Regions from separate parts of the Mesorhizobium sp. AR10 genome, predicted to be linked through region 1. Evidence: predicted binding sites of a transcription regulator. Region 1 holds the regulator's gene; each other region holds the start of a gene.

Region 1 (3,276 bases):
TCGTCGTCGCAGCCGAGCGCAGCTTCATCATGCTGGCGGTCATGCTTGTCGCCGTGCTGTTCGACCGTGCCGCGCTCACCATGCGCAATCTGGCGATCTCGGCCATCGCCGTTATCCTGGTGTCGCCGCACGAGGTGGTCGGCCCGAGCTTCCAGATGTCGTTCGCCGCGACCGCAGCCCTCGTCGGCGCCTATGCCGGCTGGTCAGACTATCGCGCTGGCAAGGCCACCGCGCCGCCACCGCGACGCTCGCCGCTCGGCTTTGTCACACGAAAATTCGTGCAGGGGATGGGCGGTCTGGCAATGACCTCCATCATCGCCGCAAGCGCCACCGCGCTTTTCGCCATCTGGCATTTTCAGCGTGTGTCGCCGCTCAGCCTGTTCGCCAACCTGGCCATCATGCCGATCGTTTCGCTCGTCGTCATGCCGTTCGCCGTTCTCAGTGCCCTGGCGATGCCGTTCGGCGCCGATGGGCCTTTCCTCTATGTGATGGGCAAGGGGCTGACCGCGATGATCGCAATATCGGGGTGGATCTCCGCGCGGTCGCCGGTCGATGCGGTCGGACTGATTTCGCTGCAATCGGTGCTGCTGACGACGATCGCCCTGATCATCGCCACCATGGCGACGACATGGCTTAGGCTTGCGGCACTTCCCTTCGCCATCGCCGGACTGCTGACGATTTCCGAGACACGTACGCCCGACGTGCTGATTTCGGAGGACGCCCATCTGGTGGCGCTGCCGATCGGCGGCGGTGAACTTGCCGTCAACCGGGTTCGTTCGAACGAATTCACCACCGACAACTGGAAACATGCGCTGACGTCGGCAACCATTGTCGAGCCGGAGACGTTCGAAAGAGGAGACGCGCAGTTCGACATCGCCGACCCGGCCGGCTTGCCGCTGGGGTCGCCATTCTATTGCAAGGCCGGACTATGCCTCGCCCGGCATCCATCCGGTGCGATCGTTGCGTATGTCGAAGACCGCAAGGACGCATGGAAAGCCTGTTCTTTCGCGACCCTGATCATCATCAATGACGCTACCGCCTACGACCCTTGCCGCAATCCGCTGGTCCTCATCGTCAACAAGCGGCAGCTTGCCCGTTCGGGCAGCGCCGCCGTCTTCTTCGACCCGCAATCGGCAATCGGCCCGGCAGAGATCGACTTTCGCCGTCGAGAAGCCATATCGGCCCTGGCACGTCCAACGAAAGTTCTCGCGCGAGGCGAGAGGCCTGCCGCCCTACCAAAAGCCCGAGAGATCAGTCGTCCAGCCGGCTCAATAGCGCCGGATCAGCCCGACGAGCTTGCCTTGCACCTTGACCCGGTCCGGACCAAAAATGCGGGTTTCATAGGCCGGGTTGGCGGCCTCAAGGGCAATCGAGGCGCCCTTGCGGCGGAACCGCTTCAATGTCGCTTCCTCATCGTCGACCAGCGCCACGATGATCTCGCCGGGGCTTGCCGTGTCGGCGTTGCGGATAATGACCGTGTCGCCATCGAAAATGCCGGCCTCGATCATCGAATCGCCCTTCACCTCCAGCGCATAGTGCTCGCCGCCCATGATCATGTCCGGCGGCACCGAGATCGAATGCGTTTGGTGCTGGATGGCGTCGATCGGCACGCCGGCTGCAATCCGTCCCATCACCGGGATGGACACTGCGGCAACCACATCGTCGTCATTGCCGGCCGAAGGCATGCGCGACGGCGCCGGCTTGATTTGCCGCCCCAGGCCGCCCTGCCCAAGACTGCCCTGAATGACGCTTGGCGAGAATTTGCGCGCTGCGTTGAGACCGGGCGCAATCGAGTCCGGTAGGCGCAGCACTTCCAGGGCGCGCGCGCGATTGGGTAGCCGACGAATGAAGCCGCGTTCTTCCAGCGCCGTGATCAGCCGATGGATTCCCGACTTGGAGGCTAAGTCGAGCGCTTCCTTCATCTCGTCGAACGAGGGCGGAATGCCGCTTTCCTTCAGCCGCTCATGGATGAACATCAGAAGTTCATGTTGCTTGCGCGTCAGCATGGCGGCCCCCAGGAGATTGAAACCAGAATCAGAAAAACAAACCCAGAACAAACACTATCTGTTCCAGTTGTGTTCCGCAACCGTTTAAAGTTTAATGAATAAGTTAGGGTAGCGGAAACCATCGGGCGCTCGAACAACGCCTCCATCCCCCACCGCCTCTCATTGCAATGGGCCTGATCTCATTGAATTCGTTTATGTTTACGCGATACATGCTATTTGCAGGCGTGGATTGGTACAGTCGGCCAGCCGGCAAAAGAAGCCAATATCCGTCACACCTTGATCAAACTCTCGTCTGATCTCCCGTGAACGAAACGAAGCCAAAACGCCAACGATTGGTTAACCATGTCGGTGTTGGCGCATTCGAGGGGAGAGCCGTACGCGATCTGGAAATTCGCGTCTGTCGCGGGCTTTTCTAAAGGTTGGCTCTCTGGCACACCGGAAACCGTTTTCGACCAACCAAGGAAGACTGAACATGGTGGGAATTCCCGATCTCGCGGCGATCGAGGCGATGGATGCCGCAGATCCCCTGCGCGCCATGCGCGACCGCTTTGTCCTGCCGCAAGGGGTGGTCTATCTCGACGGCAACTCGCTGGGGGCTGCTTCGCATGCCGCTTTCGATGAATTGCGCAAGGCTGCGACCGAAGAATGGGCGCACGATCTCATCCGCGCCTGGAACACGGCCGGCTGGTTCGACATGCCGCTTGAGCTCGGCGACCAACTCGGGCGCCTGATCGGCGCCGCGGCTGGGCTGACAGTGGTCTGCGACACGACGTCGATCAACATCTACAAGGTACTGCACGCCGCCATGGCAATGCGGCCGGGGCGGTCAATCATCGTCGCCGAGGGCGACAGCTTTCCGACCGACCTTTACATGGCCGAAGGTGTGGTCTCGACCCGAGAAGGCACTGTGCTGCGCCTCGCCGGCGTCGACGCGCCTGATATCGAGAAGCTGATCGACGAACGCGTCGCCGTGGTGCTGGTCAACCACGTCAACTACAAGTCGGGCGAATTGCGCGACATGATGGCGCTGACGCGCAGAGCCCATGAGGCCGGCGCGCTGATCGTCTGGGATCTCTGCCATACTGCAGGTGCCATGCCGGTCGAACTGGACAAGGCGAATGCCGATTTCGCCGTCGGCTGTACCTACAAATACCTCAACGGCGGCCCGGGTGCTCCTGCCTTCATCTACGCGGCGGAGCGCCATCTTGCCGATATCACCCAGCCGCTCAGCGGCTGGTGGGGCCATGCACGGCCCTTCGCCTTCGAGCAA
Region 2 (3,276 bases), 2.7 Mb from region 1:
TCGCGATTGCCGGCTCGATCGGCGAGCACGCCTAGCAGCATCAGCGTGAAGCCGCCGCCGACCCAGATGGTCGCCGTAACAATGTGCAGAAACTTGACGATCGAGTACCAGTCCACGGTTATTCCCCTGGATGTCTTGATGATTGCAGACGGTGCAAGATCGCTCCGCCTCGTTTTGAGGAATGGGCGTTTAGCGTGGTGCCTGTTTCGGAACGATGTCGCGCGCAAGGCCGGTTTGTTTCGTCGTTGCGCAGCGCAGCCGCAATACCGACGGTGTGGAAGGCCTGAGCGGGCCCCTGATGCGATCCTGAAAGGTCGGTCGGCTGTGCTGTTACGGCACAGAAGGGAAGCGCTCGATCGAAAAATATCGATGCCGTTAAGGCTTCATTAAGCTTTACAGGCGTTTACTATGGCCATCCAGTTATCTGGATTCTTACCGAGTGGTTGGAGCCACTTCGTTTGACGCCTCCCTGTTAAACTCCTGAGAGCCGCCTTATCCGCGGCTCTTTTTTTGTCCGCGTTTCCCTAGGGCGTCCGGAACAGCGCCGTTAACCGTTTGTTAAACATGTGCTTGCCTTCGCCGGTGACGAAGCGCATTTTCAAAGCTCAGTCGTTTAGGGTGCGGGCGTGACGGTGATGAAGCCGAATCAGCCAGCGGGTATTGCAGGGGCGTATCGATGAACGAGCCTTCGAAGGGCGCGAAAACCATTAAACTGGCGGAACGCCGGGTTTTCTCCCAATCCTTCAAGCCGCTTTACCAGGAAGGCATGGGGCTGGTCGAGCAGGCGGCCGAATATCTCGACGGCAAGGGCCGGGCCGAGGCCAAGAAGCTGTCCAGGCTGGCGGCGACGCTCTATGCGGCCGAGTCGATGCGGCTTACCACGAGGCTGATGCAGGTCGCCTCCTGGCTGCTTTTGCAGCGGGCCGCGAATTCCGGCGAGATGACCCGCGACCAGGTCGCTTCGGAAAAGTCCAAGGTGCGTCTCGACACCGCTTCCGCGCATGACGAAGCGGCCGGCTGGGCCGAATTGCCCAAGGATTTCCTCGACCTCGTCACCCGCTCGTTGCGGCTGCAGGCGCTGGTGCGCCGCATGGACGAGGAAATCTACGGCGGCGCCATGGTCGACACGCCGCCCGCGGCCCGCCGCGTCAATCCGGTTTCCGACCAGATCACGCTGCTAAACACGGCTTTCGCCCGCGGCTGACGGCCTGCTTGATAATTCTACTCTGACGGACATCGCCTTTCTGCGCTTCCGGTGCTCACGTACTCAAGTACGCTCCGCTCCGGTTCTCGAAAACCACGCCATCAAGCAGCCTGCACACCGTTGCGGTGGGTTGTTTCTGGTTTGTTCACATTTCACTGGCATCGCTGTCCGCCGGAGGTAGACTTGGCGGATGGGGGAAGCGATTCGCATAATCGGCATCGATCCGGGGCTCAGGCGCACCGGCTGGGGCATCGTCGAGAGCCTCGGCAACTCGCTGCGCTTCGTCGCCTCCGGTACCGTGCGTTCCGACGACAAGGCGGCGTTGGCGACGCGCCTTTGCCAATTACATGACGGGCTCACCGAGATCCTGCATGCGGCCATGCCGCACGAGGCTGCGGTCGAGCAGACCTTCGTCAACAAGGACGCAGCAGCGACGCTGAAACTCGGCCAGGCGCGCGGCATCGCCATGCTGGTTCCGGCGCGCGCGGGTTTGCTGGTTGCCGAATATGCGCCCAACGCCATCAAGAAGGCGGTGATCGGAGTCGGCCATGGCGACAAGAAACAGATCCATATGATGGTGAGGGTGTTGATGCCGAAGGCGACTTTCGACACCGACGATGCCGCCGACGCGCTGGCCATCGCCATCTGCCATGCGCATCACCGGCAGAGCGTCGCCTACCGGATGGCAGCGCTGGCATGAGGGGTCACGCATGATCGGCAAGCCCAAATGATCGGCAAACTCAGGGGTACACTGGACGAAATCGACGAGGATTTCTGCATCGTCGACGTGCATGGCGTCGGCTATGTCGCTTATTGCTCGGTCCGCACGCTGGCGGCTCTGCCGGCGCCCGGCGAGGCGGTGGTGCTGTTCATCGAGACCTATGTGCGCGAGGACATGCTGCGGCTCTACGGATTCCAGTCGGTGCTGGAGCGCGAGTGGTTCCGACTGCTGATGAGCAATGTGCAGGGCGTCGGCGCCAAGGTGGCGCTGGCCATCCTGTCGACGCTGGCGCCGGCCGATCTCGCCAATGCCATCGCGCTACGCGACATAGCGATGGTCAGCCGCGCACCGGGCGTCGGCAAGAAGGTGGCCGAGCGCATCGTCACCGAATTGAAGAACAAGGCGCCGGCATATGCCGGTTCTGCCTCCGGCACCATCGGCCTGAAGCAGGAGCTCGGCGAAGGCGTGGCGCCGGCGCCGATCACCGACGCCGTCTCGGCGCTGGTCAATCTCGGCTATTCGCGCGACACCGCCGCCAATGCGGTGGCGGCGGCGCTGAAGACCGCCGGTGAAGACGCGGATGCGTCGAAGCTGATCCGCTTCGGCCTGAAGGAGCTGGCGCGGTGAGGCGTCGCTTGTCCCGTTCCCTCCCCTGTGCAAGGAAGGCGGCATGAGCCTTTCGCCCCGACTGATTGCGCCCGACAAGCGTGGCGAGGACGCCGAGCAGACCTTGCGGCCGCAAACGCTTGACGATTTCGTCGGCCAGGCGGCGGTGCGGGCCAATCTCAAGGTCTTCATCGAGGCCGCCAAGGGGCGCAGCGAGGCGCTCGACCATGTGCTGTTCGTCGGGCCGCCCGGCCTAGGCAAGACGACGCTGGCGCAGATCATGGCGCGCGAGCTCGGCGTCAATTTCCGCTCGACCTCCGGTCCGGTCATCGCCAAGGCCGGCGATCTCGCGGCACTCCTCACCAATCTCGAAGACCGTGACGTGCTGTTCATCGACGAGATCCACCGGCTCAATCCGGCGGTGGAGGAAATCCTCTATCCGGCGATGGAGGATTTCCAGCTCGACCTGATCATCGGCGAGGGACCGGCGGCACGCTCGGTCAAGATCGACCTCGCCCGCTTTACGCTGGTCGCCGCCACCACCCGCCTTGGCCTCCTGACCAACCCGCTGCGCGACCGCTTCGGCATTCCGGTGCGGCTCAATTTCTATTCGGTCGAGGAACTGGAGCAGATCGTGCGGCGCGGCGCGCGCATCCTTGCCATGCCGCTCGGCGACGATGGCGCGCTGGAGATTGCGCGCCGGGCGCGCGGCACGCCGCGCATCGCCGGCCGGCTGCTGCGCCGC
Region 3 (3,276 bases), 2.6 Mb from region 1:
CTGATCGGCCAGCCAGCCAGGCCGGTTCGACACGAATGTCCAGGTGCGGATCTCGGCAATCCGGTGCGACAGCGTGTCGATGTCGCCCTCGGTGGTGTCGGCGCGGCGCACCTGCTCGGCCATGTAGTTCTCGTCGACATGGCCATGCCTGGCGAGGTCCATGTAGATCGAGGCGATCAGGTCGGCATGCTGGGCCGGCGCGATCTTCCGGTAGTCGGGCAGGGCGCAGGCTTCCCACAACAGCGCGACGCGCTTGGCGTCGGTGGCCAGCGCCCGGATGTCTTCGTCGCGGGACAGGTATTCGAGGGCCTGAGCGTCGACCGCAGGCAGCGCCCGGGTCAGGCCTTCGACCGGCGCATTGGTCTCGATCGAGCGCTTCAGCGCGTCGAGGTTGGCAAAGTCGAAATGGGCGGTGCGCCACTGCAGCACCTTCACCGGATCGAACTCGTGCCCTTCGATCCGCTTGACCAGTTCATCGTCCAGCGGATCGACCTGGCCGGTGACGCCGAAGGTGCCGTCACGCAAGTGCCGGCCGGCGCGGCCGGCGATCTGGCCGAGCTCTGCCGCTGTCAGGTTGCGATACTGGTAGCCGTCGAATTTGCGGTTCTGGGCGAAGGCAACGTGATCGAGATCGAGGTTGAGGCCCATGCCGATGGCATCGGTGGCGATCAGGTAGTCGACATCGCCTGACTGGAACAGCGCCACCTGTGCATTGCGGGTACGCGGGCTGAGCGCGCCGAGCACGACGGCAGCGCCGCCCTGCTGGCGGCGGATCAGTTCGGCGATGGCATAGACCTCGTCGGCCGAAAAGGCGACGATCGCCGTGCGCCTGGGCAGGCGGGTCAACTTCTTCGAACCGGCATAGGCGAGGTGCGACAGCCGCGGCCGCGTCACCACCGACACGCCCTTCAGCAGGCGCTGGAGAATGCCGTGCATGGTGGCCGCACCGAGCAGCAGCGTTTCCTGGCGACCGCGCAGATGCAGGATGCGATCGGTGAAGATGTGGCCGCGCTCGAGATCGCCGGCGAGTTGCACCTCGTCGATGGCGACGAAGGCGGCGTCGGTTTCGCGCGGCATGGCTTCCACCGTGCAGACCGAATAGCGAGCGCCGGCCGGCTGGATCTTTTCCTCGCCGGTGATGAGTGCCACCTTGTGGGCGCCGACCTTCTCGCAGACGCGTGCGTAGACCTCGCGGGCAAGCAGCCGCAACGGCAGGCCGATGATGCCGGTTTCATGCGCCACCATGCGTTCGATGGCGAGATGGGTTTTTCCCGTGTTGGTCGGACCGAGAACGGCGGTCACATCGCGGCCCGACAGGATCAGCGGCTCAGTGTGTTTCTGTTGGATGTTCATCGACCTGGAAATAAGGCTTTCTGCCTCGCATTGTCGGGAGCGCGCCTCGAATGGCGCGTATGACAGCCGACACATAGGGATTTCGCGCGCGAAGCGAAAGCGGAATGTTCCATCAGCCGGTTGGCAGTTCCCGGCCGATCCCCCAATCCATCCCGAATTAACAGTTGGAACGAGTCTGGAACGAATCGGCTACGAATCACTGACTCGATCAGATTCAGGTTTTGTTCACGGCTATATGTGGATTTTTGACAGGTGAGTCTCACCACATGCTGAATCGTCGAAACTGGCCCGATTCATGCAGGGCGAGCGTCGCTGTTAACCTTTGCCGGAGAAGGATTGCGGCGAGCCGGTGAGCCTGGTGCAAGATTATGAAATTGTTGATCTTTCCTAACGCGAGCTTAACCGTTTGACGGACGTTTTTGGCTTTCGCCGTTAACGTTCCGGTCAAAGGCGGAACGAAACGGCGACGAATCGGCGTTGGCCGAATTTTCCCGGTTTGTTCACCCCAATATGTTGTGTTGTGAACAGGTTTTCCACCGAGAATCCACAGGCTTGGGAACAGGTTTCACACAGGCTGCGCAGCGGCGTTAACGTCTGCGTCTCGCTTCGGCACAAATCGGCGCTGCGTCCATCGTTCGGCGCAGTCGCTGCACGACGACCGGCCAACAATGCTGGACGGCTGGTTCAACAGTCTCCCATGGCATAGCGCTGCAAGGTGGGGCCGACGTTCAGGATGATTTCGTCGTGGGCCAGGGCGACCACGGGCGGAAGCCGCAGCAAGTATCGGCACAGGGCCAAACCCAGCAGTTGGCTCGAAATGAGCCCGGCCCGTCGACCCGCGTCCGCTGGGTTGCTGACCGCCGCAAGCACTGGCCTCACCTGGTTGGCAAACACCTCGCGCAATTTTTCGGCGGCAAATTCGTTCGACGTCGCCGAACGTAGCAGAATTGCCATGCCGGGACCGCTGGCCGGACCTTCCCAGATTTCGAGAAAACGCCTGATCAGTGTTTCGCCGATGGCGGTTCGGTCGATCACCTGAAGTGCCGGCAATTGCAGGTCGACGACCGCCGCCCTGGCGAACAGCTCGTCCTTGCTGCGGAAATAGCGGATCACCATGGCCGGATCGATCGAGGCCTGCGCCGCGACGTCGCGGATGGAGGCACCGTCATAGCCGTGCTCGGCGAACAGCCGCCGCGCAGCCTCGAGGATATGGGCCCGCGTGCGGTCCGACTTGCTGATTTTCTTCGGCTGATTCTCAATCATGGAATTCATATGCCAACGACTGTTGACAAATGCAATGGCGTCGATTAGAAAGTCAACATGTGTTGATAAATGGAGAGAGAAATGCTGCCCGATTCAACGGAAGTCCTGATCATTGGCGCCGGTCCGACCGGCATGGCGCTGTCCATCGTGCTGCACCAGGCCGGCGTCGATCACGTTCTGATCGACAGGCTGGCGCAAGGCCTTCAGACCTCACGCGCCGGCGTCATTCACGCGCAGACGCTGGAGTCGCTGGAGCCGTTCGGCGTCACGCAGCGACTGAGCGAACTTGCCCTGAGGCTGGAAAATTTCGTCATCCGCGACCGCAACCGGGCGCTCCTCAAGCTCGATTTCGGCAAGCTTCCGTCAAGACATCCCTATCTGTTGATGCTGCCGCAGAACCTGACCGAGCAAGTGTTCGCCGAACGGATCACCGCCCTGGGCGGCGTCATTCACCGCGAGGTCGAGGCCAAGGCGGTTGTCCAGGACGCTGACGGCGCGCGCGTCACGGTGGTCGAGAACGGCCGCGAGAAACTCATATCGGCACGCTACGTCGTTGGTGGCGACGGCATGCACAGCCTGGTGCGCAAGTCGACCGGCATCGAGTTCGACGGCGCGGCCTATGACGCTTCGTTCGTACTCGCCGATGTTCGTCTCGACTGG

What was found. The regulator LexA, encoded in region 1, represses DNA repair genes until DNA is damaged. The targets are predictions, from matches to a motif close to TGTTCNNNNTGTGTTCNG.
Region 2: a site for LexA is predicted at 1,336-1,353, ahead of ruvC (crossover junction endodeoxyribonuclease RuvC). Genes of this name have one in related genera too.
Region 3: a site for LexA is predicted at 1,519-1,536, ahead of LHFGNBLO_RS11070 (helicase-related protein). Genes of this name have one in related genera too.

The regions. Positions count from the first base shown of each region.
Region 1 is NZ_CP080524.1:4,195,215-4,198,490, reverse strand. Features, by position in the region: partial or broken gene LHFGNBLO_RS23855 (ComEC/Rec2 family competence protein) at 1-1,275, shown strand, start outside; gene lexA (transcriptional repressor LexA) at 1,269-2,006, opposite strand; gene kynU (kynureninase) at 2,479-3,276, shown strand, end outside.
Region 2 is NZ_CP080524.1:1,516,680-1,519,955, forward strand. Features, by position in the region: gene LHFGNBLO_RS10865 (DUF2269 domain-containing protein) at 1-116, opposite strand, end outside; gene LHFGNBLO_RS10870 (DUF1465 family protein) at 677-1,204, shown strand; gene ruvC (crossover junction endodeoxyribonuclease RuvC) at 1,395-1,904, shown strand; gene ruvA (Holliday junction branch migration protein RuvA) at 1,932-2,552, shown strand; gene ruvB (Holliday junction branch migration DNA helicase RuvB) at 2,596-3,276, shown strand, end outside.
Region 3 is NZ_CP080524.1:1,563,072-1,566,347, forward strand. Features, by position in the region: gene LHFGNBLO_RS11070 (helicase-related protein) at 1-1,353, opposite strand, end outside; gene LHFGNBLO_RS11075 (TetR family transcriptional regulator) at 2,038-2,616, opposite strand; gene LHFGNBLO_RS11080 (FAD-dependent monooxygenase) at 2,698-3,276, shown strand, end outside.